3 regions of the Leclercia sp. S52 genome follow, and region 2 is predicted to be linked to each of the others. Evidence: predicted binding sites of a transcription regulator. Region 2 holds the regulator's gene; each other region holds the start of a gene.

Region 1 (10,804 bases), 1.3 Mb from region 2:
TCAGCGCCACCCAGTAAAGCTGCATCATGCGCGATCTCCTTGTTTCTCATGGACCAGCGAGACGAACAGCTCTTCCAGTCGGTTGGCTTTGTTACGCATACTTAATACCTGAATCCCCTGCTGGCTCAGCTGGCTGAAGACGCTGTTGATCCCCTGCTCGCGCAGGACTTCCACTTCAAGCGTAGAGGTATCCACCAGACGATAGTTATACCCCTCCAGCTTAGGCAGCGCGCTTTTCGCCGCCAGATCGAGAATGAAGGTTTCTGATTTCAGCTTGGAGAGCAGGTTCTTCATCGAGGTGTTTTCTACCAGCGTACCGTGCTGAATAATGCCGATGTTACGGCACAGCATCTCCGCCTCTTCAAGGTAGTGCGTCGTCAGAATGATGGTGGTGCCTTTGTCGTTTAAATCCTTCAAAAAGCCCCACATTGAGCGGCGAAGTTCGATATCCACCCCGGCGGTCGGTTCATCCAGAATGAGCAGTTTTGGCTCGTGCATTAACGCCCGGGCAATCATCAGGCGACGCTTCATGCCGCCGGACAGCATCCGCGCACGTTCGTTGCGTTTTTCCCACAAATCGAGCTGTTTGAGGTACTTTTCGCTGCGCTCAACCGCCTCTTTGCGCTCCACGCCGTAATAGCCCGCCTGGTTGACCACAATCTGCTGCACGGTCTCAAACGGGTTGAAGTTGAACTCCTGCGGCACCAGCCCCAGCTGGCGCTTGGCGTTCACGACGTCCTTCTCCAGGTCGTAGCCGAAGACCTTTACGTGGCCGGAGGATTTATTCACCAGCGAGCTGATAATGCCGATGGTGGTGGACTTACCTGCCCCGTTGGGCCCCAGAAGCGCATAAAAATCACCGGCTTCGACTTTAAGATCTATGCCGCGCAGTGCCTGGACACCACCCGGATAGGTTTTTTTAAGCTGCTCGAGCTCCAGTGCAATGGTCATGAAATAGAGTTACCTATAGTGCTGACACGCGAAGTGTTGTTTTAAAAGAAATCGAGTTGCCCTATATTAGCGCAACGCATTAACCCGGTTACAGGCCGTTTATCTCCATGAATGACATAGATACACTCATCAGCAATAACGCACTATGGTCAAAGATGCTGCTGGAAGAAGATTCCGGATTTTTTGAGAAACTGTCACAGGCGCAGAAACCACGCTTTCTGTGGATTGGATGCTCCGACAGCCGCGTTCCCGCTGAACGTCTGACTGGCCTCGAACCGGGCGAACTCTTTGTTCACCGTAACGTCGCAAACCTGGTGATCCACACCGATCTGAACTGTCTGTCCGTGGTGCAGTATGCGGTCGACGTGCTGGAAGTGGAACACATCATTATTTGCGGTCACTACGGCTGCGGCGGCGTCCAGGCGGCGGTCGAGAACACGGAGCTGGGTCTGATCGACAACTGGCTGCTGCACATTCGTGATATCTGGTTCAAACATAGCTCACTGCTGGGGCAAATGCCGCAGGAGCGTCGCCTGGATACCCTGTGTGAACTGAACGTGATGGAGCAGGTGTACAACCTGGGCCACTCCACCATTATGCAGTCGGCCTGGAAACGCGGGCAGAAAGTGACGATCCACGGCTGGGCGTACGGCATTCACGATGGCCTGCTGCGCGATCTGGAAGTGACCGCCACCAACCGGGAAACCCTGGAGCAGCGTTACCGTCGGGGCGTCTCTAACCTGACCCAGAAGCACGATAATCACAAATAAGCCCGTAAAAAAAGCCGGGTGGCGGCGTCGCCTTACCCGGCCTACAAAAGCACGATCCGTAGGCCCGGTAAGCGTAGCGCCACCGGGCAATACCTATCTACTCGTCCAGCAGCACCACTTTGCCGACATACGGCAGATGGCGATAGCGCTGAGCGTAGTCAATACCGTAGCCCACCACGAATTCGTCAGGAATCGAGAAACCGACATACTCCACGGGAACCTGCACTTCACGGCGCTCAGGTTTGTCCAGCAGGGTACAGATCGCCAGCGATTTAGGTCCACGCAGGCTGAGAATTTCGCGCACCTTCGACAGGGTGTTGCCGGAGTCGATGATGTCTTCAACAATCAGAACATCTTTGCCGCGAATGTCTTCATCCAGGTCTTTGAGAATTTTCACATCACGAGTGGTCGACATCCCGCTGCCATAGCTGGAGGCGGTCATAAAATCGACTTCATGGGAAACCTGCACTTCGCGGCAGAGATCGGCCATAAACATGAAGGAACCGCGTAACAGACCCACCAGCACCATCTCGCTGCCGCTGTCTTTATAGTGTTCGGTGATCTGACGACCGAGTTCGGCGATACGCGCTTTGATCTCCGCTTCCGGGATCATCACTTCAACAGTATGTTTCATTTTACTAACCGTATGTTTTTATAACGAATTTCTCAATGCCGATGGCTTCGCGTCCGGCATCGCTACATAAGCCCTGAAGTATACCAGCAAATAGATCCTCCTGGCGCATCTGTTCATAAAAGCCAGATTTGTGATTCCGATCACACTTGTTAAGTCCTATACTTAATTGCTATCAAAAAATTAACAAACCTGAAGAGTACTTTTTATGGCGGAAACAAAAGTTCAACATTCACGGTTACTCGTGAAGCTAACAGCGCTGTTCGCAGCCTTGTGCGGGCTCTACCTGTTAATAGGTGGCGTCTGGCTGGTAGCAATTGGCGGCTCCTGGTACTACCCGATTGCTGGCGTAGTGATGCTGGGCGTTGCCGTGATGTTATGGCGCAGTAAACAATCGGCACTGTGGCTTTATGCCGCCCTGCTGCTTGCCACGATGATCTGGGGCGTCTGGGAGGTCGGTTTCGACTTCTGGGCCCTGACCCCGCGCAGCGATATCCTGGTCTTCTTCGGTATCTGGCTGATCCTGCCCTTCGTCTGGCGTCGACTGTTCGTGCGCTCCGGCGGTGCGGTCACCGCGCTGGTCGTGGCGCTGCTGATCAGCGGCGGGATCCTGACCTGGGCTGGCTTTAACGATCCGCAGGAGGTGAAAGGCACCCTGAATGCCGACGCCACGCCTGCCGCACCGATCTCCGAAGTAGCCGATGCCGACTGGCCTGCCTACGGTCGTAATCAGGAGGGCCAACGCTTCTCCCCGCTGAAGCAGATTAATGCCGATAACGTGCATAAACTGAAAGAGGCCTGGGTGTTCCGTACCGGCGACCTGAAAAGAGAGAATGACTCCGGGGAAGTGACCAATGAAGTCACGCCGATCAAAGTGGGCAACATGCTCTACCTGTGCACTGCACACCAGCGTCTGTTCGCGCTGGATGCGGCAACCGGTAAAGAGAAGTGGCACTTCGATCCGCAGCTCAACTCTACCCCCTCTTTCCAGCACGTGACCTGTCGTGGCGTCTCTTACCACGAAGCGCGCGCTGATAACGCCAGCCCTGAGGTGGTTGCCGACTGTCCGCGCCGCATTATGCTGCCGGTCAACGATGGTCGTCTGTTCGCGCTTAACGCCGAGACCGGCAAGCCGTGCGAAACCTTTGCCAACAAAGGCGTGCTGAATCTGCAGACCAACATGCCGGATCAAACGCCGGGTCTGTATGAGCCGACCTCACCGCCGATCATCACCGATAAAACCATCGTGATCGCCGGTTCGGTAACGGATAACTTCTCCACCCGCGAAACCTCCGGTGTGATCCGTGGTTTTGACGTCAATACCGGTAAACTGCTGTGGGCCTTTGACCCGGGTGCGAAAGATCCAAACGCTATCCCGTCGGATGAGCACACCTTCACCTTCAACTCACCAAACTCCTGGGCACCTGCGGCCTATGACGCGAAGCTGGACCTGGTCTACCTGCCGATGGGCGTGACCACGCCGGATATCTGGGGTGGCAACCGCACGCCGGAGCAGGAGCGTTACGCCAGCTCCATCGTGGCGCTGAACGCCACTACCGGTAAACTGGCGTGGAGCTACCAGACCGTTCACCACGATCTGTGGGATATGGATATGCCGTCCCAGCCGACGCTGGCTGATATCACCGTTAACGGCCAGACCGTACCGGTGATCTACGCCCCGGCGAAAACCGGTAATATCTTCGTGCTGGATCGTCGTAATGGCCAGCTGGTCGTGCCGGCACCGGAAAAACCGGTTCCGCAGGGCGCGGCGAAAGGCGACTACGTCACCAAAACCCAGCCGTTCTCGGATCTGAGCTTCCGTCCGAAGAAAGATCTCAGCGGGGCAGACATGTGGGGCGCCACTATGTTTGACCAGCTGGTGTGCCGCGTGATGTTCCACCAGATGCGCTATGAGGGCATCTTCACACCACCGTCCGAGCAGGGCACGCTGGTCTTCCCGGGTAACCTGGGGATGTTCGAATGGGGCGGCATCTCCGTCGATCCGAACCGTCAGGTGGCGATTGCCAACCCGATGGCGCTGCCGTTTGTCTCTAAGCTGATCCCACGCGGCCCGGGCAATCCGATGGAACAGCCGAAAGACGCGCAGGGTACGGGTACTGAGTCCGGTATTCAGCCGCAGTACGGCGTGCCGTTTGGCGTGACGCTGAACCCGTTCCTCTCTCCGTTTGGCCTGCCGTGTAAACAGCCTGCCTGGGGTTATATCTCCGCGCTGGATCTGAAAACCAATCAGGTCGTATGGAAAAAACGTATTGGTACGCCACAGGACAGCATGCCGTTCCCGATGCCGATCCCAGTGCCGTTCAATATGGGTATGCCGATGCTGGGTGGCCCAATCTCCACCGCCGGTAACGTGCTGTTTATTGGCGCGACTGCCGATAACTACCTGCGCGCATACAACATGAGCAACGGTGAGAAACTGTGGCAGGGCCGTCTGCCAGCGGGTGGACAAGCCACGCCAATGACCTATGAGGCCAATGGTAAGCAGTTTGTGGTGATCTCCGCGGGTGGTCACGGTTCGTTTGGCACGAAGATGGGCGACTATATTGTTGCCTATGCGTTGCCTGACGAGAAGTAAAAGCAAAACGGCAACGAAAGTTGCCGTTTTTAGTGTTGGTACCCTCTCCCTGTGGGAGAGGGCCAGGGTGAGGGCATCAGGCCGCACCGTGCTCACGTAGGCCCGGTAAGCGTAGCGCCACCGGGCTTTTTTTATACTGTAAAACCGAGCATCATCCCCGTATCTTCATGCTCCAGCAGATGGCAGTGCGCCATATAGGCGTACTCTTTCGGCGCGTCATGATCGAACTTCACTAACACCTCGCTTACCCCGCCCTCAACGCGTACCGTATCCTTCCAGCCCGCGCGATGCACCGCTGGCGCTTTGCCGTTTTCTGTCAGGATGCGGAACTGGGTGCCGTGAATATGGAACGGGTGCAGCATCATGTCCCCTTCCCCGGAAATCACCCAACGCTCATACTGCCCTTTAGCTGCGGCGAACTGCGGCGTGTGCATATCGAAGGCTTTACCGTTGATCCGGTTGCCGTTACGGAAATCGAACCCATGCATGCTGTGATCCATCCCGCCCATTTTGCCGTGATCCATCTGGCCGTGATTCATACCCGCCATGGCCTGATGACCGTACTTCTTCATTAAAGCCTGCATGCCCATCATGTCGAGCATCGGATCCATCGACAGCTGTAGCTTCCGCTGGGTCAGCCCTTCCAGCGACGGCAGAGCCGGCATGGTGGTCAGCGTATCCGGCAGCTCGCCGGAAGCCGTCACCAGCAGCGGCTGAATGCGCAGCACCGGCTGCGGCTTATCGAACGGCGCCACCGCCATCCCCATCTGGCCCACCGGCAAAGTCACCAGGTCAAACGCCTTGCCGTCGCTGATATCCACCAGCACCTCAAAACGCTCGCCCATCAGCATCGGCAGCTCGGTCACCTTCACCGGCTCCGCCAGCAGCCCTCCGTCGCTGGCGACCACGTACAGCGGGCGTTTATCGCTGGCGGCGAAGTTAAGCGAGCGGGCATTACAGCCGTTGAGCAGACGCAGGCGCAGCCAGCCTTTCGGGGCATTATGCTGTGGGTAAAGCGCGCCGTTGGTCAGCAGCGTGTCGCCAAACCAGCCCACCGCAGCGCTCATCACATCCAGCTGATAGTCAATTTGCCCCTCAGGGGTGAATTTTTTGTCCTGCACGATCACCGGCACATCGTCGATGCCCCACTGCTTCGGCAGGCGCAGCAGACGGCTTTCGTCATCCTCAATCAGTACCAGTCCGGCGAGCCCCATCGCCACCTGATGCCCGGTTTTACCGTGCTGATGAGGATGGAACCAGCAGGTTGCCGCCCGCTGTTCCGGGGTAAAGGTCACCGTCCGCTGGCCGCCGGGTTTAATGATGCCGTGCGGGCCGCCATCTACTTCGCCCGGTACTTCCAGACCGTGCCAGTGGACGGTGGTCTCTTCATTAAGGGTGTTGTGGATGTTAACGGTCAGCGCTTTTCCCTTGCGCAGCTGCAGGGCCGGGCCCAGCAGATTGCCGTTGTAGCCCCAGGTGGTGGCGTTGTGTGGCCCAAAGGTGGTTTTGCCCGCCTGTACCACCAGATTCACCTGATTACGCGCATCGGGGGTGAGTAAACCGGGGATTGGCAGCACGGGACGCTCGGCCGCAAAAGCGGCACGGCTCCACAGCGGTAGCGCACTGGCGACACCCAGTGCGGCAGAATATTTTAAAAAATCACGGCGTTGCATGTTCATCTCCTTATTCGCAGCAGTCGATGTCATGAGCATAAACCCTCCCCTTGCCGGAAGGTCAAGAAAAGCGGAAATAATAAAGATCGTCGCACCGGCGGGAAGTGTGCTAACGTTGAATTTCCGTGACGTATTGGTAGAAGCAATGAAGACGTTTTTCCGAACAATCCTGTTCAGCACCCTGATGATGAGTTGCGCAAACAGCTATGCGCTGAGTGAAAATGAAGCCGAAGATATGGCGGATTTAACGGCGGTGTTTGTATTCCTGAAAAACGACTGTGGCTACCAGAATTTACCTAACGGTCAGATTCGTCGCGCGCTGGTCTTCTTTGCTCAACAGAACCAGTGGGACCTGAGCAACTACGACAGTTTCGATATGAAAACCCTCGGTGAAGACAGCTACCGCGATCTCAGCGGCATCGGCATTCCCACGGCAAAAAAATGTAAAGCCCTGGCTCGCGATTCGCTGAGCCTGCTTGCCTACGTTAAGTAACTCCCCTCCCGATGCCCGATTGCTGAACAGATGGCCGTGCAACCACGGTCATTGTTAGCTATGATGTTTCGCCCGTTTTAACCGGGTGTTAACAAAGGAGGTATCATCCCATGGCCGAAAAGAAAATGTGGCATGAAACGCTGCATGACCAGTTTGGACAGTACTTTGCCATTGATAACGTGCTCTATCATGAGAAAACCGATCATCAGGATCTGATCATTTTCGAAAACGCGGCTTTTGGCCGGGTGATGGCGCTGGATGGCGTGGTGCAAACCACCGAGCGTGATGAATTCATTTATCATGAGATGATGACCCACGTTCCGCTGCTGGCCCACGGCAATGCGAAACATGTGCTGATCATCGGCGGCGGCGACGGCGCCATGCTGCGCGAAGTCTCCCGCCACAAAAGCATTGAAAGCATCACCATGGTAGAGATCGACGCTGGCGTGGTCTCCTTCTGCCGCCAGTATCTGCCTAATCACAATGCCGGAAGCTACGACGATCCGCGTTTCACGTTGGTGATCGACGACGGCGTCAATTTTGTTAACCAGACGACGCAGACCTTTGATGTGATCATCTCCGATTGCACCGATCCGATTGGGCCGGGTGAAAGTCTGTTTACCTCGGCGTTCTATGAAGGCTGCAAACGCTGCCTGAACCCTGGCGGGGTCTTTGTCGCCCAGAACGGCGTCTGCTTCCTGCAGCAAGATGAGGCTATCGACAGCCACCGTAAGCTGAGCCATTACTTTACCGATGTGAGCTTCTACCAGGCGGCGATCCCGACCTACTACGGCGGCGTGATGACCTTTGCCTGGGCGACGGATAACGAAGCTCTGCGCCATCTCTCTACCGGCATCATTCAGGCGCGCTTCCAGCACGCAAACTTAACCTGTCGTTATTACAATCCGGCCGTCCATACCGCAGCCTTTGCCTTACCGCAATATTTGCAGGATGCTCTGAGGGGGGTGAATGAATTGAAAAAGCTGAAACTGCATGGCTTTAACAACCTGACCAAAAGCCTGAGTTTTTGTATTTACGATATCTGCTATGTCAAAACGGCGGAAGAGCGCGATGGTTATATCGCCTATATCGATGAACTCTATAACGCCAACCGACTGACCGAGATCCTGTCAGAAACCTGCTCCATTATCGGCGCCAATATCCTGAACATTGCCCGTCAGGATTATGAACCCCAGGGCGCCAGCGTCACCATTCTGGTCAGCGAGGAGCCGGTTGACCCCACCCTTATCGACCACACCGAGCGCCCCGGCCCGCTGCCGGACGCGGTGGTAGCCCATCTCGATAAGAGCCATATCTGCGTGCACACCTACCCGGAGAGTCATCCGGAAGGCGGGCTGTGTACCTTCCGTGCCGATATTGAAGTATCGACCTGCGGTGTGATTTCGCCCCTCAACGCGCTGAATTACTTAATTCATCAACTCGAGTCCGATATCGTGACTATCGATTACCGCGTGCGTGGTTTCACCCGTGATATCAACGGCATGAAGCACTTTATCGATCATGAAATTAACTCGATTCAGAACTTCATGTCCGACGATATGAAATCGCTGTATGACATGGTGGATGTAAACGTCTATCAGGAAAATATCTTCCATACCAAGATGCTGCTGAAGGAGTTCGACCTGAAGCACTACATGTTCCATACCCGGCCGGAAGATTTAAGCGAAGATGAGCGCAAGGTCATTACTGACCTGCTGTGGAAAGAGATGCGCGAAATTTACTACGGCCGCAACATTCCGGCCGTATAAGATGCGTACGGAGCAGGGACGCTCCGGATATTACTTCTGCTTCATGAAATCGCGATAGGCCGCCACCACCTGAAGGAAGTCCTCCACGCCACACAGTGACAGGCTCTCTTCATCGTAGTAGTTCATCCCCTCTTCCATCTCGTCACCGGAAAACTCCAGCTGGTTGGCGCGCACCATCACCTCTTCGCCATCCATCCACAATGTGTATTCATGCCCGGTGCGTTGCCAGGATCGTTCACTGCCTTTTACCGTGCGCGCAGCCTGCTCCACTTCATCGAGCAGGCTCAGGTTCTCTTTCACTTCCTCATTGAACCAGTGACCGACCACTTCGTGGCCCATCGACATACGCACTTTCACCACCCCGGTGATATCACGCAGAAATTCGTAATCCATAGTATTTTCCTCTGCAAAGCCCTTGCAGTAATTATCGCAGCAGCGAGGAAGAAAAAAAGCGGAACGCGTGGAAGGAATGAAAATAAAAAAAGCCCCTCACCCTAACCCTCTCCCCAAAGGGGAGAGGGAACTGGTCCCCCCCTCGCCCCTTTGGGGAGAGGGGCTGGGGGTGAGGGGTTGGGTTTTACACTGCCGTCTGGAAGATAACCCCGTCAGCCTTCTCGGTGTACTGAGACAGCTGGTCGAAGTTCAGATAGCGATAGGTATCTACCGCCGTCTTATCTACCTGCGCCACGAAGGTCTGATACTCCTCCGGCGTTGGCAGTTTGCCAATCAGCGCCGCAACCGCCGCCAGCTCCGCAGAGGCCAGGTAGACGTTTGCCCCGGTACCTAAACGGTTCGGGAAGTTACGGGTTGAGGTGGAGACCACCGTCGCACCGTCAGCCACGCGCGCCTGGTTACCCATACACAGGGAACAGCCAGGGATTTCGATACGCGCCCCGCTCTTACCGAACACGCTGTAGTAACCCTCTTCGGTCAGCTGTGCCGCGTCCATACGGGTTGGCGGTGCCACCCACAGACGGGTCGGCAGCTGGCCTTTGTGGGTATCCAGCAGCTTACCGGCAGCACGGAAGTGACCGATGTTGGTCATGCAGGAGCCGATGAACACTTCGTCAATCTTGTCGCCCTGCACGTCAGAGAGCAGGCGCGCGTCGTCCGGATCGTTCGGCGCACACAGGATTGGCTCTTTGATGTCGGCCAGATCGATGTCGATCACTGCCGCGTATTCTGCGTCAGCATCGGCTTCCAGCAGCTGTGGATCCGCCAGCCATTTCTCCATGCCCTGAATACGACGCTCCAGGGTACGACGGTCGCCGTAGCCTTCAGCAATCATCCACTTCAGCAGCACGATGTTGGAGGTCAGATACTCTTCGATCGGCGCCTGGTTCAGCTTGATGGTACAGCCCGCAGCGGAACGCTCAGCGGAGGCATCGGTCAGTTCGAACGCCTGCTCCACTTTCAGATCCGGCAGACCTTCGATCTCGAGAATGCGGCCAGAGAAGATGTTCTTCTTACCTTTCTTCTCAACGGTCAGCAGACCCTGTTTGATCGCGTACAGCGGGATCGCATGCACCAGGTCACGCAGGGTGATGCCCGGCTGCATTTTGCCTTTGAAACGCACCAGCACGGATTCCGGCATGTCCAGCGGCATTACGCCCGTCGCAGCGGCAAAGGCCACCAGGCCGGAGCCCGCCGGGAAGGAGATCCCAATCGGGAAACGGGTGTGGGAGTCACCACCGGTACCCACTGTATCCGGGAGCAGCATGCGGTTCAGCCAGGAGTGGATAACGCCATCACCCGGACGCAGGGAGACACCGCCGCGGTTCATGATGAAGTCCGGCAGCGTGTGGTGGGTAGTCACGTCAACCGGCTTTGGATAGGCCGCGGTATGGCAGAAGGACTGCATCACCAGGTCAGACGAGAAGCCCAGGCACGCCAGGTCTTTCAGTTCGTCACGGGTCATTGG
Region 2 (10,804 bases):
CGGGAGCCGCCATGATTCTGCTGATTGATAACTACGATTCCTTCACCTGGAACCTGTACCAGTATTTTTGCGAGCTGGGGGCGGAGGTGGCGGTCCGGCGCAACGACGTGCTTTCTCTGGATGATGTCGCGGCGCTGAACCCGCAGAAAATCGTTATCTCTCCCGGCCCCTGCACGCCGGATGAGTCCGGGATCTCGCTGGCGGTGATCCAGCACTATGCCGGTAAATTGCCGATCCTCGGCGTCTGTCTTGGGCATCAGGCCATTGCCCAGGTCTTTGGCGCGACCATTGTCCGTGCCGCCAAAGTGATGCACGGCAAAACCTCTCCCGTGACGCATACCGGTACGGGGGTCTTCGCTGGCCTCAATAATCCCCTGACCGTGACCCGCTATCACTCCCTGGTCATTGACCCGCCCACCTTACCCGACTGCTTCGAGGTGACAGCCTGGAGCGAGACCCGGGAGATTATGGGTATCCGCCACCGGGAATGGGATCTGGAAGGGGTGCAGTTCCATCCGGAAAGTATTCTCAGCGAACAGGGCCACCAGCTGCTGGCTAATTTCCTTAATCGTTGATTTTTAGTTGCCATAAAGTGATTTTTTAAGCATATTTCGTGATTATATTTTCACTTCTGCTTCTTGCTTAAAAAAAGGGTGGGGTTACATGGCAACTGAACAATCTGCAATTACGCGCGCAACATTCGATGAAGTTATCCTGCCAATTTATGCACCGGCCGAGTTTATCCCGGTGAAGGGGAAAGGCAGCCGCGTCTGGGATCAGCAGGGTAAAGAGTACATTGATTTTGCGGGCGGCATTGCGGTGACGGCGTTAGGCCACTGTCACCCGGCGCTGGTCGAGGCGCTCAAAACCCAGGGTGAAACCCTGTGGCACACCAGCAACGTTTTTACCAACGAACCGGCGCTGCGTCTGGGGCGTAAAATTATCGACGCCACCTTTGCTGAGCGCGTGCTGTTTATGAACTCCGGCACCGAAGCCAACGAAACGGCCTTTAAGCTGGCGCGCTACTACGCCTCTACCCGCCACAGCCCGTTTAAAACCAAAATCATCGCCTTCCATAATGCCTTCCACGGCCGTTCGCTGTTTACCGTGACCGTGGGCGGTCAGCCAAAATATTCCGACGGCTTTGGCCCGAAACCGGCCGACATCATTCACGTCCCGTTTAACGATCTGCATGCGGTGAAAGCGGTGATGGACGATCACACCTGTGCGGTGGTGGTTGAGCCGATTCAGGGTGAAGGCGGCGTGACGGCGGCGACCCCGGAGTTCCTGCAGGGGCTGCGTGAGTTGTGCGACCAGCATCAGGCCCTGCTGGTGTTTGATGAAGTGCAGAGCGGCATGGGCCGTACCGGGGATCTGTTTGCCTATATGCACTACGGCGTGACGCCGGATATCCTGACCAGCGCTAAAGCGCTCGGCGGCGGTTTCCCGGTCAGCGCGGTGCTCACCACTCAGGATATCGCCTCGGCGTTCCACGTGGGCTCTCACGGCTCCACCTACGGCGGTAACCCGCTGGCGTGCGCGGTGGCTGGCGCGGCGTTTGATATCATCAACACCCCGGATGTGCTGAGCGGCGTCAAAGCGAAGCGCGAGCAGTTTGTGAAACATCTCCAGCAGATCGATGCCCAGTACGATGTCTTTAGCGATATTCGCGGCATGGGGCTGCTGATTGGTGCCGAGCTCAAACCGCAGTACAAAGGTCGGGCGCGCGATTTCCTCTATGCCGCCGCCAGTGAAGGGACGATGGTCCTCAACGCCGGGCCGGACGTGATGCGCTTTGCGCCGTCGCTGCTGGTGGAGAGCGAGGATATCGACGAAGGGATGAACCGTTTTGCCGCCGCGGTGAAGCGCGTGATTCAGAAGTAGTTGTGTTGCCCGGCGGCGCTACGCTTGCACGGGCCTACGGTCTTGTAGGCCGGGTAAGCGCAGCGCCACCCGGCGTTTAATACGGGGTCCGCTTTAAGCGCCGGATCAACCAGATCCCATGATGCGGACGCTGGCGCCATGCCACCGACGAGATGGTGTGCATGGTGTTCAGATGTCCCAGAACGCGCTGCAGATGTTGCTCCAGCGTGCTCATGGGGCCTTGCGTCAGGGTCTCTGGCGCTTCCAGAATATTGCTGTCCCCGCTCTCGCCCGGCGCGTCATATTCCAGACGCTGCTGACAGCGTTGCAGCGCAATTTCACACGACTGCAAATAACGCTGCGCCAGGTCTGGCGTCAGCATCGTATGTTCCCGGGCCAGGGTCGTCATCGCGTTGATATGCTCGACGATAAACTGGCTGTGCGTTACCCACAGCTTCATATCGGCCAGATAGGCCGAATTAAAGCCTGGCTCCTGCATCGCCTGGTTGAGGGAGTTGAACAGGGCGTTGTGCGCCTGGTTGACCTTCATGCGCTGCCAGGCCAGCGGCGTTGGCTGTGGATCGTCGCTGAGGATCAGGCGGATGGCCTCCTGATCGGCCTCCAGCGCGTCGTGGGCGTTCTGGCGCAGCAGCCCACTCTGCCACTGCGGCCACAGCCAGACCATCCCGCCGAAGGCAATCAGGCAGCCAATCAGGGTGTCGGCCAGCCGGGCGATAATAAATTGCTCGCCGTTCAGGGTCAGCAGCTGCAGGGTATACACCGCCGTGACCGTAAAGCCCACCGTCGCCCAGCCGTAGCTCTTGCGTATGATCAGGTAGCTCACCAGGGTCACCATCAGCATCCCGGCCAGGGTGTAGCCTTCCGGAACGTGGAAGTGCAGGGTAACGCCGGTAATAATCAGCCCCGCCAGCGTGCCGGCGGCCCGGTGGAGAATACGTACCCGCGTCGCGCTGTAGCCGTTTTGCGTCACCAGCAGCACGGTCATTAAGATCCAGTAGGGTTTCGGCAGGTGCAGCGCCACGCCCATCAGGCTGGCGATACTGAGCATCACGCTGATACGCGCCGCGTTGCGCAGGGCGGCAGACTTCAGCGACAGATAGCTTCTCAGGGCAGGGATCAGCGGCAGGCGTTTCTGCTTGTCGGCCATCAGGTCGCGCGGGTAGAGCGGACGCTGCGTACGCAGCACGCGGGCAATACGGCTGAAGTGCCAGGCGCAGAATTGACCCACCGGGTTATCCGGGTGCTGACGGGCAATTTTCTCCAGCGCGCCGAGCTGCTTGTCCATGGTGAAACGGGTGGGGTAGCGATGATAGAGAATGTCGTCAGCCAGCACCCGCAGGCGGGCCGCAACGGTCTGCGCGTTCCAGCGGATCACCGCTTCGGCGTGGCTGCGCTCCACCAGCTTTTGCACCTCCTTCGGGTGATGCAGGCTGACGGAGATGTGCTCCTGTAGATCCAGGCCCACCTGGAAGGTACGCAGCAGGCGTTTGTATTCATGATTTCTGTTGGCCGCCAGCATATGCAGCTGCTGATAACAGAGGCTGATCAGATCCACCACCTTCTGCTGACGGGCCAGCAGCGGCGGCAGCGATTTTTCAGGGTCGGTGTGCTGCGTCAGCAGGGTGTATTTTGCTTCGCAATAATCTGCCAGCTGTTGATAGAGCACGCTCAGCGACTCGCGCAGCGGCTGTTCGCGCCACATCCAGAACCAGAACCAGTTAAACAGCCCGTACCAGAGCGTGCCCAGCGTATAGAGGAGCAGCGGCTCCCAGACCGGCATGTTTCCCGCCAGGCTCAGGGTAAAGATGGCCGCAATCAGCGAGGCGGGCAGCAGTCGCGCATGCAGGGCGCTGATCTCAGCCGTGACCCCCAGCGTCATCGCCAGCACGGTGAGAATGAGGGGCAGCGGAATATCCCGCGCCAGCAACAGCTGCACGGCCAGGCTACAGCCCGCGAACAGGCAGCCGCCAATAGTCAGACGCTTAAAGAAGCGTTTATGCGGGGTGTCCAGACCGGCAATGTTGCAGCAGGCAGGAACGAGGGAGAAGAGCAGACCCTGTTGCAGATGGCCGAAGATCAACCCCACAGCCACGGGGAGACACAACACCAGGGTTTGCCGCAGTGCGTAGTTAACTTCCGGGTGATAAATGAGCCTGCGCCACATGGGGATAGAGACAAAAACGGCGTGTCATCGTGCGATGCCACGCCGTTTTAGCGGAATTAACGTGTTCCGTAAACCACGATGGTTTTACCGTGGGCAGAAATCAGGTTTTGATCTTCCAGCATTTTCAGGATACGACCCACGGTCTCACGAGAACATCCGACGATCTGACCAATTTCCTGACGGGTAATTTTAATTTGCATACCGTCCGGGTGGGTCATTGCGTCTGGCTGTTTCGCCAGGTTCAGTAAGGTCTGGGCAATGCGGCCCGTTACGTCGAGGAAGGCGAGGTTACCCACTTTCTCGGACGTGACCTGCAGACGGCGAGCCATCTGCGAAGAGAGGCGCATCAGGATATCCGGGTTCACCTGGATCAGCTGGCGGAATTTCTTATAAGAGATTTCAGCCACTTCACAGGCAGTTTTTGCACGAACCCAGGCGCTACGCTCCTGACCTTCTTCAAACAGGCCCAGTTCGCCGATGAAATCTCCCTGATTCAGGTAAGAGAGGATCATCTCTTTGCCTTCTTCATCTTTGATCAGCACTGCCACTGAGCCTTTGACGATGTAATACAACGTTTCCGCTTTTTCACCCTGGTGAATCAGCGTGCTCTTCGATGGGTACTTATGAATATGGCAATGAGACAAGAACCATTCGAGAGTCGGGTCTGTTTGCGGTTTGCCAAGCACCATGCGCTGTTATCCTCTGTTATAAGCTGTCTCCAGAGTCTGGCTGTGTACCTGTACTCTGGGGTTGCAATCGAATTCTTTCCCCTGCCTGGGGTCTGGCTGTCACAATAATTAGCAGCCTGTAACGTGTGATGTCCTCTGCATACATGTGCAACGTCAATGTATTACTGTAGCATCTCGACTGTTTTAGCATAGCTTTCGCCGCCTGTCTCCTGGTGTCTCGCTTCAGCTTGATGCAGGTCGACTTCCGTTGTCAGAATTGTTACTGACGCGTAATCTGTCAGGAAAAATGCAATCCTGGAGTTAATACAAATGCAAGCACGTGTGAAGTGGGTTGAAGGGTTAACGTTCCTCGGTGAGTCGGCTTCCGGGCACCAGATTTTGATGGATGGCAACTCCGGCGATAAAGCGCCAAGTCCGATGGAAGTGGTCCTGATGGCGGCAGGCGGATGCAGTGCGATCGACGTGGTATCGATCCTGCAAAAAGGTCGTCACGATGTGACCGACTGCGAAGTCAAACTGACCTCAGCGCGTCGTGAAGAGGCGCCGCGCCTGTTCACCCATATCAATCTTCACTTCGTGGTCACCGGCAAAGAACTGAAAGACGCGGCGGTCTCCCGTGCGGTGGATCTCTCAGCCGAGAAGTACTGCTCCGTGGCGCTGATGCTGGAGAAAGCCGTAAAGATTACCCACTCGTATGAAGTGATCGAGGCGTAAGCCTTGCGAAAACGCCGGGCGGCACTTCGTTTGCCCGGCCTACAGAGCCCGTAGGCCCAGTAAGCGTAGCGCCACCGGGCAACAAGGCCTCAATCGATTTTCTTCCCTTCCATCAACCGCTGCACCAGCGGCGTCATGATTAACTCCATCGCCAGCCCCATCTTCCCGCCCGGGACTACCAGTGTATTGATGTGAGAAATAAATGAACCCTGCAGCATCGCCAGCAGCCAGGGGTAATCGATATTGTCCAGATTGCGGAAATGGATCACCACAAAGCTCTCGTCCAGCGACGGGATGCCTTTGGCGGCAAAGGGATTAGAGGTATCCACGGTCGGGACGCGCTGGAAGTTAATGTGGGTGCGGGAAAACTGCGGCGTCAGGAAGTTAATGTAATCCTCCATCGAGCGCACCACGGAGTCCATCACCGCCTCGCGGGAATGGCCGCGTTCGCTGGTATCCCGCGTCAGCTTCTGGATCCACTCCAGGTTCACAATAGGGACTACCCCCACCAGCAGATCGACATGGCGCGCCACGTCGTGTTGCGGCGTGACTACCCCGCCATGCAGGCCTTCATAAAACAGCACGTCGGTGGGTTCCGGCAGGGGCTGCCAGGGGGTGAAGGTGCCCGGCACCTGGTTCCAGGGGACCGCTTCGTCATAGGTGTGCAGGTATTTGCGCGCCTGGCCAGTGCCGCTTCGCCCGTATTCAGCGAAGGTTTGCTCCAGCAGGCCAAAGTCGTTGGCATCCGGGCCAAAGTAGCTGATGTGTTTGCCCATATCCCGGGCTTTGCGGATGGCCATATCCATCTCAGGGCGGGTGTAGCGGTGAAAGCTGTCGCCTTCCACTTCCGCGGCACGCAGATGCAGCTGCGAGAAGATCTTACGAAAGGCGAGGCTGGTGGTGGTGGTACCGGCACCACTCGACCCTGTAACGGCAATAACCGGATGTCTGGCGGACATAGCAACTCCCTGAGTGGAAAGCGATCGCGGTTAACCGCGAAATTGATTGCGAGGCATGATGTTGACGGTTTCGTGCAGCTCGGACCACACGACCAGCACCTCACCGCTTTGCAGCTGGCGCCTGACGTCGGCGACCTTCTGCTCAAGCGAAAGCTCCTGTTCACCATAATCGGTGCCTTCGCGTAACACAAAGCTTTCAATCAGATTATCCAGCGTTTCGGGAGCCAGATCTTGCCAGGGAATAATCATCTTATGGGTTCCAGGTATGTGGTCAGCCAGTCCGGGATACGCGTTTCCAGCCACATCGTTGGGCGCCGCAGCGTGCCGCCAACAAAGCCCACGTGTCCACCGTGTTCGGTCAGCTGATACTGCACGTTGGCGGGCAAAAACGCCTGCGCCGGTATCGAGTGATGATCCATAAAGGGATCGTCTTTAGCGTGAATAATCAGCACCGGTTTGGTGATCTTGCTGAGCACCGGCATGGCGCTGCACTGACGATAGTAGTCAATAGCATCGGCAAAACCGTGAATTTTGGCGGTGATCAGATCGTCAAATTCGCGGATGCGGCGCACTTTCTTCAGCTGCTGCAGACTGACCGGTAGCGTATCCGGGTAAGCTTTCAGTTTGCGTGCCGCATTAGCTTTGAGCAAGTTCAGCAGATAGCGCTGATAAACGCGCGAAAAGCCCTTCTCCATATGATAGCTGCAGTGCTCCAACATGAACGGAGCAGAGACGATGGCGGCGGCGTCCAGAGGAATATTGTCGCCCTCTTTTGCCAGCAGGCAGGCAAGCATGTTCCCGCCCAGCGAATAGCCCACCGCTGCCGTAGGGGCCGGGCCGTGGGTCTCTGCCAGCCAGCGCAGGAACCAGGTGCCATCTTCCGTTTCGCCGGAGTGATAGATGCGTTTCTGGCGATTGGGTTCGCCGCTGCAGCCTCTGAAGTGCATTACGACGCCCAGCCAGCCGCGGGCTTTCGCCGCCTGAATCAGGCCGTGAGCATAGGGGCTGTGCAGGCTGCCCTCCAGACCATGAAAGACCACCAGCCGGGGTTTGTGCCGGGCCTGCAGCGGATCTTCGCTCCAGGCTAAATCAACGAAATCATCGTCCGGCAGGTCAAGGCGCTGCCAGACGGGGGTAAATAGCACTTTACGACGGATAAGGCGCGGCAGCATGGTCTGCAGATGGCGATTAGCCACGCCCCGCATGGGGACAAATTCTGCGCTCTCGTCGGGTGCAATGTTGAAGTCTGATGGAATGATTTGGGCCATAAAGGTGATGCTAATTATTGTCTGTTATTTACGATACCTTCCGAATTGTACCCCGTTTAGCCTGGTTTTCCGAAACATGAACTGATCCCGATCACAAATATTTACCTTGATTATTACTCTCAGGCTAATGATTCCCCTGTGCGCTTAATTGATGGCTTTATCGCCAGGGTGCAGACTTTACTCAACGTTAAGCAAATCTAAAGATGTGCTGAATCAGGAGGTTAATAATGTTATCAGGGCAAACGCCAGCCCGGAACTGGAATACGCGTCGCACTGAAAAAGCGCGCCGCCTGGCTTCCGTCCCGGTGCAGGGCAAGGTACTGCCAACAGGCGATCTTGTCGCCATGCTGGAAAAACTGATCGCCCCAGGCGACAAAGTCGTACTGGAAGGGAATAACCAGAAACAGGCAGACTTTCTTTCACGATCCCTCGCCGAAGTGAACCCGCAGATTGTTCACGATCTGCATATGATTATGCCGAGCGTGGGTCGCAGCGAGCACCTGGATATATTTGAGAAGGGCATCGCCCGCAAACTCGACTTCTCTTTCTCGGGTACCCAAAGCCTGCGTATTTCGCAGCTGCTGGAAGACGGGCAGCTGGAGATTGGTGCCATCCACACCTACATCGAACTCTACTCCCGCCTGTATGTCGACCTGTCGCCGAACGTGGCGCTGATTGCCGGTTTTAAAGCGGACCGTAAAGGTAACCTCTATACCGGTGCCAGCACCGAGGATACCCCGGCGCTGGTCGAAGCCGCCGCCTTCCACGACGGCATCGTCATCGCCCAGGTGAACGAGCTGGTGGACGATGAGTGCGATCTGCCGCGCGTGGATATCCCCGGCTCCTGGATTGATTTCGTGGTGGTGGCCGACAAGCCGTTCTTCATCGAACCGCTGTTCACCCGCGACCCACGTCTGATCAAACAGGAACATATCCTGATGGCGATGATGGCCATCAAAGGCATCTATGCGGAACACCAGGTTCAGTCCCTGAACCACGGTATTGGCTTTAACACCGCCGCCATTGAGCTCCTGCTACCGACCTACGGCGAGCAGCTCGGCCTGAAAGGCAAAATCTGTAAACACTGGACGCTGAACCCGCATCCAACGCTGATCCCGGCGATCGAAAGCGGCTGGGTGGAGAGCGTACACTGCTTCGGCGGTGAGCTGGGGATGGAAGAGTACATCCGTGCCCGTCCGGACGTGTTCTTTACCGGTGCCGACGGCTCTATGCGCTCTAACCGCGCCTTCTGCCAGCTGGCAGGTCAGTACGCGGTGGATATGTTTATTGGCTCTACGCTGCAGGTGGATGGCTATGCCAACTCCTCAACCGTGACCCGCGGCCGTCTTTCCGGCTTCGGTGGGGCGCCCAATATGGGACACGACCCGCACGGTCGTCGTCATGCCACCCCGGCCTGGCTGAACATGATCACTGAACCTGACCCCATGCAGCGCGGTAAAAAGCTGGTGGTGCAGATGGTTGAAACCTTCCAGGCGGGCGTGAAACCGACCTTCGTGGAAAAACTCGACGCCGTCGAGGTGGCGAAAGCCTCCGGTATGCCGCTGGCGCCGGTCATGATCTACGGCGATGACGTCACCCACGTGCTGACGGAAGAGGGGATTGCTTACCTCTATCGCGCCAAAGATCTTGAGGAACGTCGGGCCATGGTCGCTGCCGTCGCGGGGATCACCGATATCGGTCTGGGTGTGGATGCTAAACGCGTCGCCGAGCTGCGCCAGAGTGGCAAAGTGCTCTACCCGGAAGATATGGGCATTCGCCGCACCGACGCTACCCGCTCTCTGCTGGCGGCTGGCAGCGTGTCTGACCTGGTTGAATGGTCGGGCGGTCTGTACAACCCACCTGCGAAATTCCGGAGCTGGTAATGAAACTTCTGCCCCGGATCCAGGTTGAAGGCGGTGCCGAATGGCTGGCGCGAACCGCCACGCAGTGTCTGATTGACGAAGCGCGACTGAGCCCAAAACCCGGTCTGGTGGACAGTCGGGGGGAACGGCGCGCATCACGATCTGTCGCTCGCGCTGATGGAACGTTCGGCGCACAGCCTGACCCCTACGTTTCAGGCGCTGGCGCTGCAAAGCTGGCAGCGTCCGGCCGATATCGCACTACGGCAGACCGTGGGTCGGCTGGGGCGCGAAGGCGAACAGCAGATGATGGCCGCCACCGGCGGGGTGAATACCCACCGCGGCGCTATCTGGGCGCTGGGTTTACTGGTCAGCGCCGTGGCGATGCTCGGCGGCAATGCGAAAGCCCGGACGGTAGCCGATACCGCCGCGCAGCTGGCGAAACTGCCGGATGACGCCGCGCCGAAAGTATTCAGTAAAGGGCTGCGCGCCACCCACCGTTATCGGGTGCCGGGCGCGCGTGAAGAGGCGCAGCAGGCGTTTCCGCACGTTATGCAGCGGGCGCTGCCGCAGCTTCGCCTGAGCCGTCTTAACGGCAGTGGCGAAGCCCATGCCCGGCTCGATGCGCTGATGGCGATCATGACCTCGTTAACCGATACCTGCGTGCTCTCGCGCGCCGGAATGGAGGGGTTAGATGCCATGCAGGACGGAGCCCGGGCGGTATTAGCCGCCGGCGGCACCGCACAGCCTGAGGGGCAACGCGCGCTCGCGTTATTAGACAAACAGATGCTCTTGCTCAATGCCTCTCCGGGCGGCGCGGCCGACCTGCTGGCCGCCACGCTGTTCCTTGACCGCATAGAGACGCCTTATTTAGCGAATTAAGAGGATGTTATGGAAAAAATTACCTTAACTCTGCCCGCCAGCCGTGCCCTGAACGGCAAAGCGCTGGCAGGCGTTGTGGGCTCCGGGGATATGGAGGTGTTATTTACCGCCGACCAGAGCCAGACATTAACTATCGAGATCACCACCTCCGTCGATAACAGCCGTGGCCGCTGGGATGCGCTGTTTAACAGACTGCAAACCGTCAGCAGCCTGCCGGCTGGTAAGCTCACCATTCACGACTTTGGCGCCACGCCGGGCGTGGCACGCATTCGTATCGAACAGGTCTTTGAGGGGGGTGAGCCATGCGTGATGACAGCAGCTTTATCGAATTAAAAGCGCGCCAGCGTGCGCAGGCTCTCCTCGACGAGGGCAGCTACCGCGAACT
Region 3 (10,804 bases), 520 kb from region 2:
CAGCACGGTCTGCGTTCGAGCCGTTATCAATATATTCATGACGCAGATCCACGGTGACAGCCTGAGCTGCGAAAGAAGCGCCAATAAGTGATGCAAGGACCAGAGATTTCTTAAACATGGAAAAACCCTCGTTTAAAATGATGTTTCGTTTTTATGGAATTGCATTTTATTTTTTTAAACACGTAATTTTAGTGATCATGATCGTAAATATTTGTTTCATTTTTTTTGGCAAAGCCAGGCGTGAGCAATATCAACAAAAGAGGGTTTTTAAGCGGAATTTAACGGATCGCGATCACACTAAAGTGTTATTAGAGATTCAATTAATGTGGTAAATATTTCGGGGAGGTTTGAGGATTTACTTACAAGAGTAAAAATATGACGGCTATCACAAACAAATAAGCCTCCGCGGTGGGAGGCTTATTTTGATTGATATTTATCAAGGTGCTTATCTTTCTATGGCTAACGCCACGCCCTGTCCGCCGCCTATGCACAGCGTGGCCAGCCCTTTACGGGCATCGCGTTTCACCATCTCATGCACCAGCGAGACCAGAATACGACAGCCTGACGCACCTATAGGGTGGCCGAGCGCAATCGCCCCGCCGTTAACATTGACCCGGCGCTCATCCCACTCCAGCATTTTGCCCACCGACAGCGCCTGGGCAGCAAAGGCTTCGTTGACTTCGATGAGATCGACATCCGCCAGCTGCCACCCTGCCCGCTCCAGGCAGCGGCGCGTGGCATGCACCGGGGCGATCCCCATTAAAGCAGGATCCACACCGACGCTGGCAAAGGCTTTGATCCGCGCCAGCACCGGCAGATTCAGCGCTTCGGCTTTGCTCTCGCTCATCATCATGACCGCAGCAGCGCCGTCGTTAATAGAGGAGGCATTTCCGGCGGTCACGGAACCGGTGAGTTCAAAAGCCGGATTGAGTAACGCCAGCCCTTCGGCGCTGGCGTCGGTTCGCGGCTGCTCATCGGTATCTACCAGCAGTGGTTCACCGCTCTGCTTCTGCGCGCTGACCGGGACAATCTCATCCCGGAAGCGGCCCGCATCGATTGCGGCCCGGGCTTTATGCTGTGAGCTGAGGGCGTAGGCGTCCTGCCGCTCACGGGAGATCCCGTATTCCCGGGCCAGGTTTTCCGCCGTGACACCCATATGGTAATCGTTGAAGGCATCCCACAGCCCGTCATGCACCAGGCTGTCGATAAGCTGGCTGTTCCCCAGCTGGGCGCCCGTGCGGCTGTCGGTCAGAACGTGCGGCGCGCGGCTCATGTTCTCCTGGCCACCGGCGATCACCACGTCGGCTTCACCGCACTGGATCGCCTGGGTTGCCAGATGCAGCGCCTTGAGCCCGGAGCCACAGACGTCGTTAATGGTAATGGCAGAGACGGTGTTAGGTAATCCCCCCTTCAGCGCGGCCTGACGGGCAGGGTTTTGCCCGGCCCCTGCGGTCAGCACCTGACCAAGGATCACCTCATCGACCTCGTGGGCCTCAATGCCACTGCGCTCCACCAGCGCGCGGACCACCACGCTGCCCAGATCTACCGCCGAGTGGCGTGAGAGCGCTCCCTGGAAACAGCCAATTGCTGTGCGCAACGCACCCCCTATCACGACGTCTTTCATCTCAACCTCTGCGCAAAATGACACCGCACATAGTAGAGTATGTGTTATCAACTAATGATGTAATTGTTTAAAAAAAGTGAGTTTTATCACAAAGGATCGGCCATTCATTTTGCACACCTCGACGTAAAGCCTGCATGTATTCACACAACTTATAATTAACACGGTAATTATTAGATAACGCATTTGCATTATGACGGCGCGGCGATAAGTTAGGAGATGCAAACACGCGTTTACACTGGAGTAACAAATGTCCGACTGTATCATTCCAGAAATAAAAGAATCAGAAGAAGAAATCATCGCCATCCGCCGTCATTTACATGCCAATCCTGAATTAAGCCTCGAAGAGTTTAATACCAGCAATCTGGTGGCTCGCCAGCTCGAAGGCTGGGGTTATCAGGTGACGCGCGAAATCGGAAAAACCGGTGTGGTCGGCTCGCTCAGCAAAGGCCAGGGCAGCAAATCCATCGGCCTGCGTGCCGATATGGACGCATTACCCATCTTTGAAGCCACCGATCTGCCCTGGGCCAGCACCGTCCCGGGTAAAATGCACGCCTGCGGCCACGACGGCCACACGGCGATTTTACTGGCCGCGGCGAAGTATATTGCCTCTGACGCCTGCCAGTTTAACGGCACCGTGCACCTTATCTTCCAGCCGGCCGAAGAGGCGATTGGCGGCGCGGATTTAATGATTAAAGACGGGCTGTTTGACCGCTTCCCCTGCGACCGTATTTTTGCCCTGCACAATATGCCTTACCTGCCGACCGGTAAGTTTGGCTTCTATGAAGGCAACTTTATGGCCTCCGCCGATACCGTGAAAATTACCCTGAAAGGGTACGGCGGGCATGGCGCGCACCCGGAACGCACCGTGGATCCGATCGTGACCGGGGCCGCCCTGATCATGTCCCTGCAAAGCATCGTGGCGCGTAACGTGCCGCCGGGTGAAACCGCCGTGGTGACGGTCGGGACCTTCCAGGCGGGCATTGCCTCCAACGTGATCCCGGACAGCGCGGTGATGGAGCTGACGGTGCGTTCGATGAAGCCGGAGATCCGCGACCTGCTGATCCGCCGCATTCAGGAGCTTACCGATTTCACCGCCCGCAGCTATGGCGCCACCAGCGAAGTGGAGATCTATGACTCCTACCCGGTGCTGGTCAACGATGCGGAACAGACCGCTTTCGCCCGCCAGCTGGCCGTCGAATTCTTTGGCGAGGAGGCGGTACTCGACAGCGTCTCCCCGTCCAATGGCAGTGAAGATTTTGCCTTTATGCTCCAGCAGCGTCCGGGCAGCTATTTCCTGCTGGGCAACGGCGAGAAAGGGGAAAAAGGCGGCTGCATGGTGCATAACCCCGGCTACGACTTCAATGACGAGATCATTACCACCGGGGCCTCCTTCTTTGCCCGTTTGGTTGAAAACTATTGCCGTTAAGACAGGGACAGATAATGAAAAAATACCTTTTACCGCTGGTCGCTCTGCTGGCGACATCGTCTGCCTTTGCAGCAGAGACCAAAGAGCTGCGTTTCGGCGTGGATCCGACCTTCGCCCCCTTCGAGTCAAAAAACCCGCAGGGCGAGGTGGTCGGTTTTGATATCGATCTGGGCAATGCCATCTGTCAGCAGCTGCAGGCGAAATGCGTCTGGGTTGAAAGCAACTTCGACGGCATCATTCCTTCCCTGAAGGCGCGTAAATTTGATGCCATCCTCTCCGGGATGTATATCACCGACAAACGTAAAAAGCAGATTGCCTTCAGCGACAAGATTTACAGCGGCCCGGCCTTCCTGGTGGCGCGTAAAAACAGTCTCGCCAGCAACAGTGTGGATCAGCTGAAAGGGAAAACCATCGGGGTTGAGCAGGGGTCCGCTCAGGAGACTTATGCCAATGAGCAGTGGCGCGGCAAGGGCGTTAACGTCGTGGCCTATCAGGGTGCCGATCAGGTGATCCGCGACCTCGAGTCCGGGCGCATTGACGGCGCGGTGCTCTCCGGGGTGATGGCGGAGTACAGCTTCCTCAACAAGCCGCAGGGTAAAGAGTTTGCCTTTGTCGGCACTGCACTGCAGGACGATGCCCTGTTTGGTGCCGGAGCGGCAATTGGCCTGCGCAAAGAGGATGACAAGCTGCGCCAGGAGCTGAACGGCGCCATCGCGGCGATCCTGGCCGACGGGACCTATAAAAAGCTCGCCTCAAAATACTTCAGCTTTGATATTTATACCGGCAAGTAACCCTGTTCCGCCCTTCACTGGCTGAAGGGCGGAGATTTCCAGTACTGGGTTAAAGCGGGCTCGTTGCCATTTAACGGATCCGACTCAGGAAACGGCAGCGCAACGATACGGGCCAGTATTGCCGGCGTCGCCGCCTGCTTACACAGATCGAACTCCATCCCCGGCGGATACGCCCCCACCACCTGAAAATCGAGCGTTGCAGATAAACGGCAATGCCCGGTTCCCGCCGGCAATAACAGGGCGTCCCCGGCTTCTACCTCCAGCTCCTCTCCCCCCCGGGCCGCCAATCACGAGGCGCGCCGTTCCCCGGGCAATCCCCAACACTTCATGGGCAGTGGAGTGGTAATGGTGATAATCGAAAATCCCATCGCGCCACTGGGGCGGCCACCCGTTGTCGGCAAAGCGTTGTTCAAACTGGCTGGCATGATCGCCTTCCAGTATCGCCCCTTTATAGATCAGCACCGGCAGATGGGGATGGTTAGGCACCCAGTCTCTGGCTGAGAGCATCAGCACGCGGGGTGTAATGGTATGTGTAGCGTTCATGTCTCTTCTCGCCGGTTAATTCACCCCATTAAGTGTAGACCTTTTATATTTCGGTACCGATCAGGTGAATGTCGTATTCATCACACCGGATCCGCCTGGTGCTGAAGCCAGTGCCGCAGCCAGTTTCCCGCCGTCCCCGGCGGAGAGCGTTTATTCCACACCAGATCGATTGCCACCGAACGCGGCCAGCCCGGTACGTTAATCTGCACCAGCGCATTCGAGGGTGCGAACTCCGCGACCAGCGCACAGGGCAGCGCGCACCAGCCGAAGCCCTGCACCGCCATGCTGAGCAACATCAGGTAGTTAGGTGCCGACCACACCGGCCCCTGGGCCAGTACCGGTTCGCGCTCCAGATAGGTGTTCAGGCGCAGCTCCCGCCAGCCGTGCAGCTCATCGGCCTCAGTGCGTCTTTGCGCGGCGAGGGGATGGGTGGCGGAGGTATAGATCGCCATGTGGGTCTGCATCGGCAGGCGAACGGCGGCAATGTCGGTGGGATAGCTCTCCCGCGCCTCGGTAAGGCCGATGTGCGCCCGCCCTTTTTGCAGCAGGTCGATGACATCCTCATCTTCGCCAATCAGGCACTCGAATTCGGTGTGGGGAAAACGCTCATCAAAACGATACAGCATCTCCTCCAGCACGTCCGGGTGCAGGGTATCGGAGAGCACAAAGCTCAGCCGCGCTTCGGTCTCTTCGCTGAGGGAGACCGCCAGCTCGTCAAGGCGCGCGCTGGCGGCAAGGATCGACTGAACGTAGCCCAGCACCTGCTTGCCCTGAGCGGTGAGTACCGGCTGGCGAGCGCTGCGATCGAACAGCGCAAACCCGAGGTCGTCTTCCAGATGGGCGATGGCGGTGCTGATGGTGGACTGGCTTTTACGCAGACGACGGGCGGCGGCGGAGAACGAGCCAGCGGCAACCGTCTCGACAAAGGCCGTTAAGGCTTCAGGGGAGTAGCGCATGATGTATCTACATTATCGATGGAATCTAACTTTTATATATCAGTTTTAACGATAAAAATAGCGGCCTGATTCTGCCCATTCTGGCAGGTTAATGAGGTATCAGGTTATGCAGCACAACGATATTCAACACCGAAAACTGCCGGAGCGTATCTTTCACGCCGTCTGTTTCGAGGGCATCGCCACGGCGATCCTCGCCCCGACCACCGCCTGGCTGATGCAGCGTCCGGTGCTGGAGATGGGCGGATTAACCATTCTGCTCGCCACCACGGCGATGATCTGGAACATCATCTATAACGCCGGGTTCGACAAGCTGTGGCCGCGGCATATCATCACCCGTACCGCCAAAGTCCGCGCGCTGCACGCCCTCGGCTTTGAGGTCGGGTTTATTTTTATCGGCGTCGGCATTGTGTCGCTGGTGCTGGGCGTGAGTCTGCTGCAGGCATTCACCTTAGAGATTGGCTTCTTTATTTTCTTCCTGCCGTACACCATGGTCTATAACTGGGCGTACGACACCCTGCGCGATCGCATCATGAAGCGACGCCAGCAGCGCCAGACTGCCACCTGGTAATCCCTCCGGCCGGAAATGCTTTCCGGCCCGCTTAAACCCGCGCCAACCGCCACGCCAACTGATGATTATGGTAAAATAGTCTCCTTTTTGTTGGTTTTATAGTTGATACGTTTCTCTCATGTCGAAAATCTGGTCTAAAGAAGAGACCCTCTGGAGCTTTGCCCTGTACGGCACGGCCGTGGGCGCAGGAACCCTGTTTCTGCCCATCCAGCTGGGATCTGCGGGCGCTGTCGTCCTGTTTATCACCGCCCTCGTGGCGTATCCATTCACCTACTGGCCCCACAAAGCGTTATGTCAGTTCATCCTCTCGGCAAAAACTAAAGGTAGCGAAGGGATCACCGGTGCGGTGACGCACTACTACGGGAAAAAGATCGGCAATCTGATCACCACGCTCTACTTTGTCGCCTTTTTTGTGGTGGTGCAGATCTATGCCGTGGCGATCACCAACTCCCTGACCGAACAGCTGGCGAAGCATATGACGGTGGATATGACCGTGCGGGTGCTGGTCAGCCTGGGCGTGGTGCTGACGTTAAATCTGATCTTCCTGATGGGGCGTCATGTCACCATTCGGGTGATGGGCTTTCTGGTCTTCCCGCTGATTGCTTACTTCCTGCTGGTGTCGCTGTATCTTACCCACAGCTGGCAGCCCTCGCTGCTCACCAGCCAGATGAGCGTAGATAAACACACCCTGCACCAGGTGTGGATCTCCATTCCGGTGATGGTGTTCGCCTTCAGCCATACGCCGATTATTTCGACCTTTGCCGTCGACAGACAGGAGAAATATGGCGACGCCGCGATGGGCAAATGTACCCGCATCATGAAGGTGGCGTACCTGATCATCTGCCTGAGCGTGCTGTTCTTCGTCTTCAGCTGCCTGCTGTCTATCCCGCCGTCCTACATCGTCGCCGCCAAAGAAGAAGGGGTCACCATTCTCTCTGCGCTGTCGATGATGCCCTCCTCCCCTTCCTGGCTTGGGATCTCCGGGATTGTGGTGGCCATCATCGCGATGTCGAAATCGTTTCTTGGCACCTATTTCGGCGTGATTGAGGGGGCGACGGAGATGGTGAAATCAGGGTTAAATCAGGTTGGCGTGAAGAAAAGTCGCGCCTTTAATCGGGCCGTGTCGGTGATGGGGGTCTCGCTGATCACCTTTGCGGTGTGCTGCATTAATCCCAATGCCATCTCAATGATCTACGCCATCAGCGGGCCGCTTATCGCCATGATCCTGTTTATCATGCCAACCCTGTCGACCTTCCTGATCCCGGCCCTGAAGCCTTACCGCTCCGTCGGCAATGTGCTGACGCTGATTGTCGGGGTGTTATGCGTGTCGGTGATGTTTATTGCGTAGCGGGTAATAAAGGTGCAGCGCGCTAAACAGGACGGCGCGCTGCATAGTGAGTATCAGGCACGGATATCGTCATACTCGCGGGTGTTATCAAATTCGTGTTTCGCAAACGGGCACAGGGGGATAATTTTGCGGTTTTCTGCGCGCATCTTTTCCACTACCTTCGCCACCAGCTGTTTACCCACGCCCTGTCCTTTCAGGCTGGGATCGACATCGGTATGCTCAATAATGCTGAGGTGTTCACCGGTAGGAACAAAGACGATCTCAGCGACCTGGTTGCCTTCGGCATCATTGACATAAAATTTGTTATGGCCTTCCTGAATTTCCATAGTTTCTCGCTTATTTGTGGCGGTATTTGAGTGCGCCGCTTGGGCAGGTATCAATCACACGCACAACCGTATCAACATCCACTTCATCAGGAATGATCCACGGCTTACGTTTCAGGTTGAAGAGTCTGGCGCTGCCGCGTACGCAGTTTCCCGCGTGCTGACAAATACCGGTATTGAAGTAGACATCAATTTTCTCACCGGTATAGGCCCGGTATCCCGCTTCCAGCAGTTCGTTATCCATGACATTGCCTCTGTGGTTATTATGGGTTCGGGAACTAACATAGCGCTGGCGTGCAGCTTCAAAAAGTTAACATTTATTTAATGTATGAATCCAGCACCTTCAGCACCACATCAAGATCCTCTTCACGCTTCACTTCATCGCCTTCATGAACGATATGCTCAGTGAGATGGCCTTTGATCACTTCCCGCATCAGGCCGTTTACCGCCCCGCGGATCGCTGCAATCTGCTGCAGCACCGCAGCACACTCGTGCGGCTCATCCAGCATGTTTTTCAGCGCCGCGACCTGACCCTGAATTTTATTGGTACGGGCTTTAAGCTTCTGTTTATCACGGATGGTATGCGACACGTGGCACCTCGTTAACCTGAAAATCGACGCTGATTGTAACACCGGCGATCTACTGGGGGGTAGTATAGTGTACTGGGGGGGAGTAGAATCCAGAGCGCCAATAACTCACAAAGAAGCCTTTTCATGAACGAATTTTCCGCTCTTCTTCAGCAAGGTAATGCCTGGTTTTTTATTCCCAGCGCCATCTTACTGGGCGCTTTACACGGCCTGGAGCCCGGCCATTCCAAAACCATGATGGCAGCATTTATCATCGCCATTAAAGGCACGGTGCGACAGGCCGTGATGCTTGGGCTGGCCGCAACGGTTTCCCATACCGCCATCGTCTGGCTGATTGCCTTTGGCGGGATGTACCTTAGCAACAGGTTCACCGCGGAATCAGCCGAACCATGGCTACAGTTGATCTCTGCGGCCATTATTTTGAGCACCGCGGTATGGATGTTCTGGCGCACCTGGCAAGGGGAAAAGAGCTGGCTGGCAGGGATGCAGGCGCATGATGTTCATCATGACCATGACCACCATCATCACGACCATGAGCATCATCATCACGAGCACGACCATGCCGCGCTGGAAGGGCTGGAGGTCAATTCAAAAGAGTATCAGGATGCCCACGAGCGCGCTCACGCTAATGATATTCAGCGCCGCTTCGCCGGCAGAGAAGTGACTAACGGGCAGATCCTGCTGTTCGGCCTGACCGGGGGGCTCATTCCCTGCCCTGCCGCCATCACCGTACTGCTCATCTGCATCCAGCTGAAAGCCTTAACCCTGGGCGCCACGCTGGTGGTCAGCTTCAGCATTGGGCTGGCGCTCACTCTGGTGACCGTCGGCGTAGGGGCTGCGGTGAGCGTGCGCCAGGTGGCAAAACGCTGGAGCGGGTTTAATACGATGGCCAAAAGAGCCCCGTACTTCTCCAGCGTGCTGATTGGGCTGGTGGGGATCTATATGGGGATCCATGGATATCTGGGCGTAATGCGATAAACGCTGATAACCATAGTTAATGTATTGTCTTTCGGGTAGTCTGTTTTCTTTATCAGCAGACTGCCCGGAGCGCCAGAACCGCTATGGATAACCCCCTATTTTTAAAAGGTTTAGTTATTTTATTACTTGCCCTTTGGGCATGGGATGCACTTAAAGCCAGGCGGAAAAAACAGCCTGCGGAGCCGGCCATTGCCCAGGCTGATGCCAGGGAACGCCACAAATGGCGTTATCTCAGATGGGGGTTTCGGATAATACAGATCGCCTGTGCGTTGTATTTTGTACAGATGCTGATTCAAATCTTATTAACGTAGGTATTCTGGCGCCGCCATGATGACGCTGAAATCTAATAACATTTACCTTTTAAAAAATCATTATCAATCTTTTGGTTAGGTTATGAAGGCGTATTCTTCATTACAACCGTTCCTAAAAGAGTTATCATTAAATGTATGTTAAAGAAATTTTGAATATGGATTAAAATCAACATGATAATTAAACCCAAGATTCGTGGATTCATCTGTACCACCACACATCCGGTTGGTTGCCAGGTCAACGTAAACAAACAAATCGAGTATGTCCGCAAAAACGGAAAACTCACTGATGGCCCTGCGCGTGTGCTGGTGATCGGTGCTTCAACTGGTTATGGGCTTGCATCCAGAATTTCTGCAGCATTTGGCGGCGGTGCTTCCACTATCGGTGTTTTCTTTGAAAAACCGGGCACGGATACCAAGCCTGGCTCTGCGGGCTGGTATAACTCTGCGGCTTTTGATGAAGCAGCGAAACGTGAAGGCCTTTACTCGAAAAGCATCAACGGCGACGCGTTCTCCGATGAGTGCCGCGACGAAGTCATCCAGCTGATCAAAGAAGACTTAGGCCAGATTGATTTAGTGGTTTATTCGCTGGCGTCTCCGGTCAGAAAGATGCCAAAAACTGGCGAAGTTGTTCGCTCTGCGCTGAAGCCAATCGGTGAGGTTTATACCTCTAAAGCCATTGATACCAACAAAGATCAGATCATCACCGCCAGCATTGAACCGGCAACCGAAGAAGAAGTGCGTAATACGGTTACCGTGATGGGTGGCGAGGACTGGGAACTGTGGATTGATGCGCTGAATAACGCAGGCGTTCTGGCTGATGGCGTGAAGACCGTTGCCTACTCCTACATCGGCACGGATTTGACCTGGCCTATTTACTGGCACGGCGCGCTTGGTAAGGCGAAGGAAGATCTGGATCGGGCGGCAAAAGCGTTACGCAACAAGCTGGCTCCTCTCAACGGCGCTGCAAACGTCGCGGTGTTGAAGTCTGTTGTGACGCAGGCATCCTCAGCCATTCCTGTCATGCCGCTTTATATTTCTATCGTGTTCAAGCTCATGAAAGACCGTGGGATCCACGAAGGTTGTATTGAGCAAATTAATCGTCTGATGACAACCAGCCTGTACGGCGATGATGCCAAACTTGATGACGAACAGCGAATTCGCATGGACGATCTGGAACTGCGTGAAGACGTGCAGCAGGCGTGCCGCGAAATATGGCCGACGATTACCGATGAAAATCTGGAGCAGTTAACAGATTACATTGCTTATAAAGAAGAGTTCCTGAAGTTGTTTGGGTTCGGATTCGAAGAGGTTAACTACGAAGCCGATACCGATACAAATATAGATTTTGA

The links. The regulator CRP, encoded in region 2, controls carbon source genes, mostly activating them, when cyclic AMP is high. The targets are predictions, from matches to a motif close to ATGTGANNNNNNTCACAT.
Region 1: hpt (hypoxanthine phosphoribosyltransferase) is a predicted target of CRP. The motif match lies at 2,484-2,501, and genes of this name have one in related genera.
Region 3: AAHB66_RS18965 (acetyl-CoA C-acetyltransferase) is a predicted target of CRP. The motif match lies at 1,699-1,716, and genes of this name have one in related genera.

What each region holds. Positions count from the first base shown of each region.
Region 1 covers NZ_CP152474.1:819,152-829,955, reverse strand. Annotated here, with positions in the region: gene AAHB66_RS03910 (ABC transporter permease) at 1-28, opposite strand, end outside; gene AAHB66_RS03905 (ABC transporter ATP-binding protein) at 25-951, opposite strand; gene can (carbonate dehydratase) at 1,059-1,721, shown strand; gene hpt (hypoxanthine phosphoribosyltransferase) at 1,819-2,355, opposite strand; gene AAHB66_RS03890 (glucose/quinate/shikimate family membrane-bound PQQ-dependent dehydrogenase) at 2,561-4,948, shown strand; gene cueO (multicopper oxidase CueO) at 5,080-6,621, opposite strand; gene AAHB66_RS03880 (YacC family pilotin-like protein) at 6,767-7,114, shown strand; partial or broken gene speE (polyamine aminopropyltransferase) at 7,225-8,073, shown strand; gene speD (adenosylmethionine decarboxylase) at 8,089-8,883, shown strand; gene yacL (protein YacL) at 8,914-9,276, opposite strand; gene acnB (bifunctional aconitate hydratase 2/2-methylisocitrate dehydratase) at 9,461-10,804, opposite strand, start outside.
Region 2 covers NZ_CP152474.1:4,497,493-4,508,296, reverse strand. Annotated here, with positions in the region: gene pabA (aminodeoxychorismate synthase component 2) at 12-575, shown strand; gene AAHB66_RS21715 (aspartate aminotransferase family protein) at 664-1,884, shown strand; gene AAHB66_RS21710 (YccS/YhfK family putative transporter) at 1,961-4,048, opposite strand; gene crp (cAMP-activated global transcriptional regulator CRP) at 4,105-4,737, opposite strand; gene AAHB66_RS21700 (OsmC family protein) at 5,047-5,451, shown strand; gene AAHB66_RS21695 (phosphoribulokinase) at 5,541-6,410, opposite strand; gene AAHB66_RS21690 (YheU family protein) at 6,441-6,659, opposite strand; gene AAHB66_RS21685 (hydrolase) at 6,656-7,678, opposite strand; gene mdcA (malonate decarboxylase subunit alpha) at 7,906-9,561, shown strand; partial or broken gene AAHB66_RS21675 (triphosphoribosyl-dephospho-CoA synthase) at 9,561-10,419, shown strand; gene mdcC (malonate decarboxylase acyl carrier protein) at 10,429-10,752, shown strand; gene AAHB66_RS21665 (biotin-independent malonate decarboxylase subunit beta) at 10,722-10,804, shown strand, end outside.
Region 3 covers NZ_CP152474.1:3,980,445-3,991,248, forward strand. Annotated here, with positions in the region: gene AAHB66_RS18960 (porin) at 1-118, opposite strand, end outside; gene AAHB66_RS18965 (acetyl-CoA C-acetyltransferase) at 446-1,624, opposite strand; gene AAHB66_RS18970 (M20 aminoacylase family protein) at 1,872-3,050, shown strand; gene AAHB66_RS18975 (ABC transporter substrate-binding protein) at 3,065-3,841, shown strand; gene AAHB66_RS18980 (hypothetical protein) at 3,856-3,999, opposite strand; gene AAHB66_RS18985 (hypothetical protein) at 3,980-4,384, opposite strand; gene AAHB66_RS18990 (LysR family transcriptional regulator) at 4,465-5,340, opposite strand; gene AAHB66_RS18995 (multidrug/biocide efflux PACE transporter) at 5,447-5,908, shown strand; gene AAHB66_RS19000 (amino acid permease) at 6,027-7,256, shown strand; gene AAHB66_RS19005 (GNAT family N-acetyltransferase) at 7,310-7,582, opposite strand; gene yjdI (4Fe-4S mono-cluster protein YjdI) at 7,593-7,823, opposite strand; gene rcnR (Ni(II)/Co(II)-binding transcriptional repressor RcnR) at 7,897-8,169, opposite strand; gene AAHB66_RS19020 (nickel/cobalt efflux protein RcnA) at 8,293-9,144, shown strand; gene AAHB66_RS19025 (hypothetical protein) at 9,228-9,455, shown strand; gene fabV (enoyl-ACP reductase FabV) at 9,627-10,804, shown strand, end outside.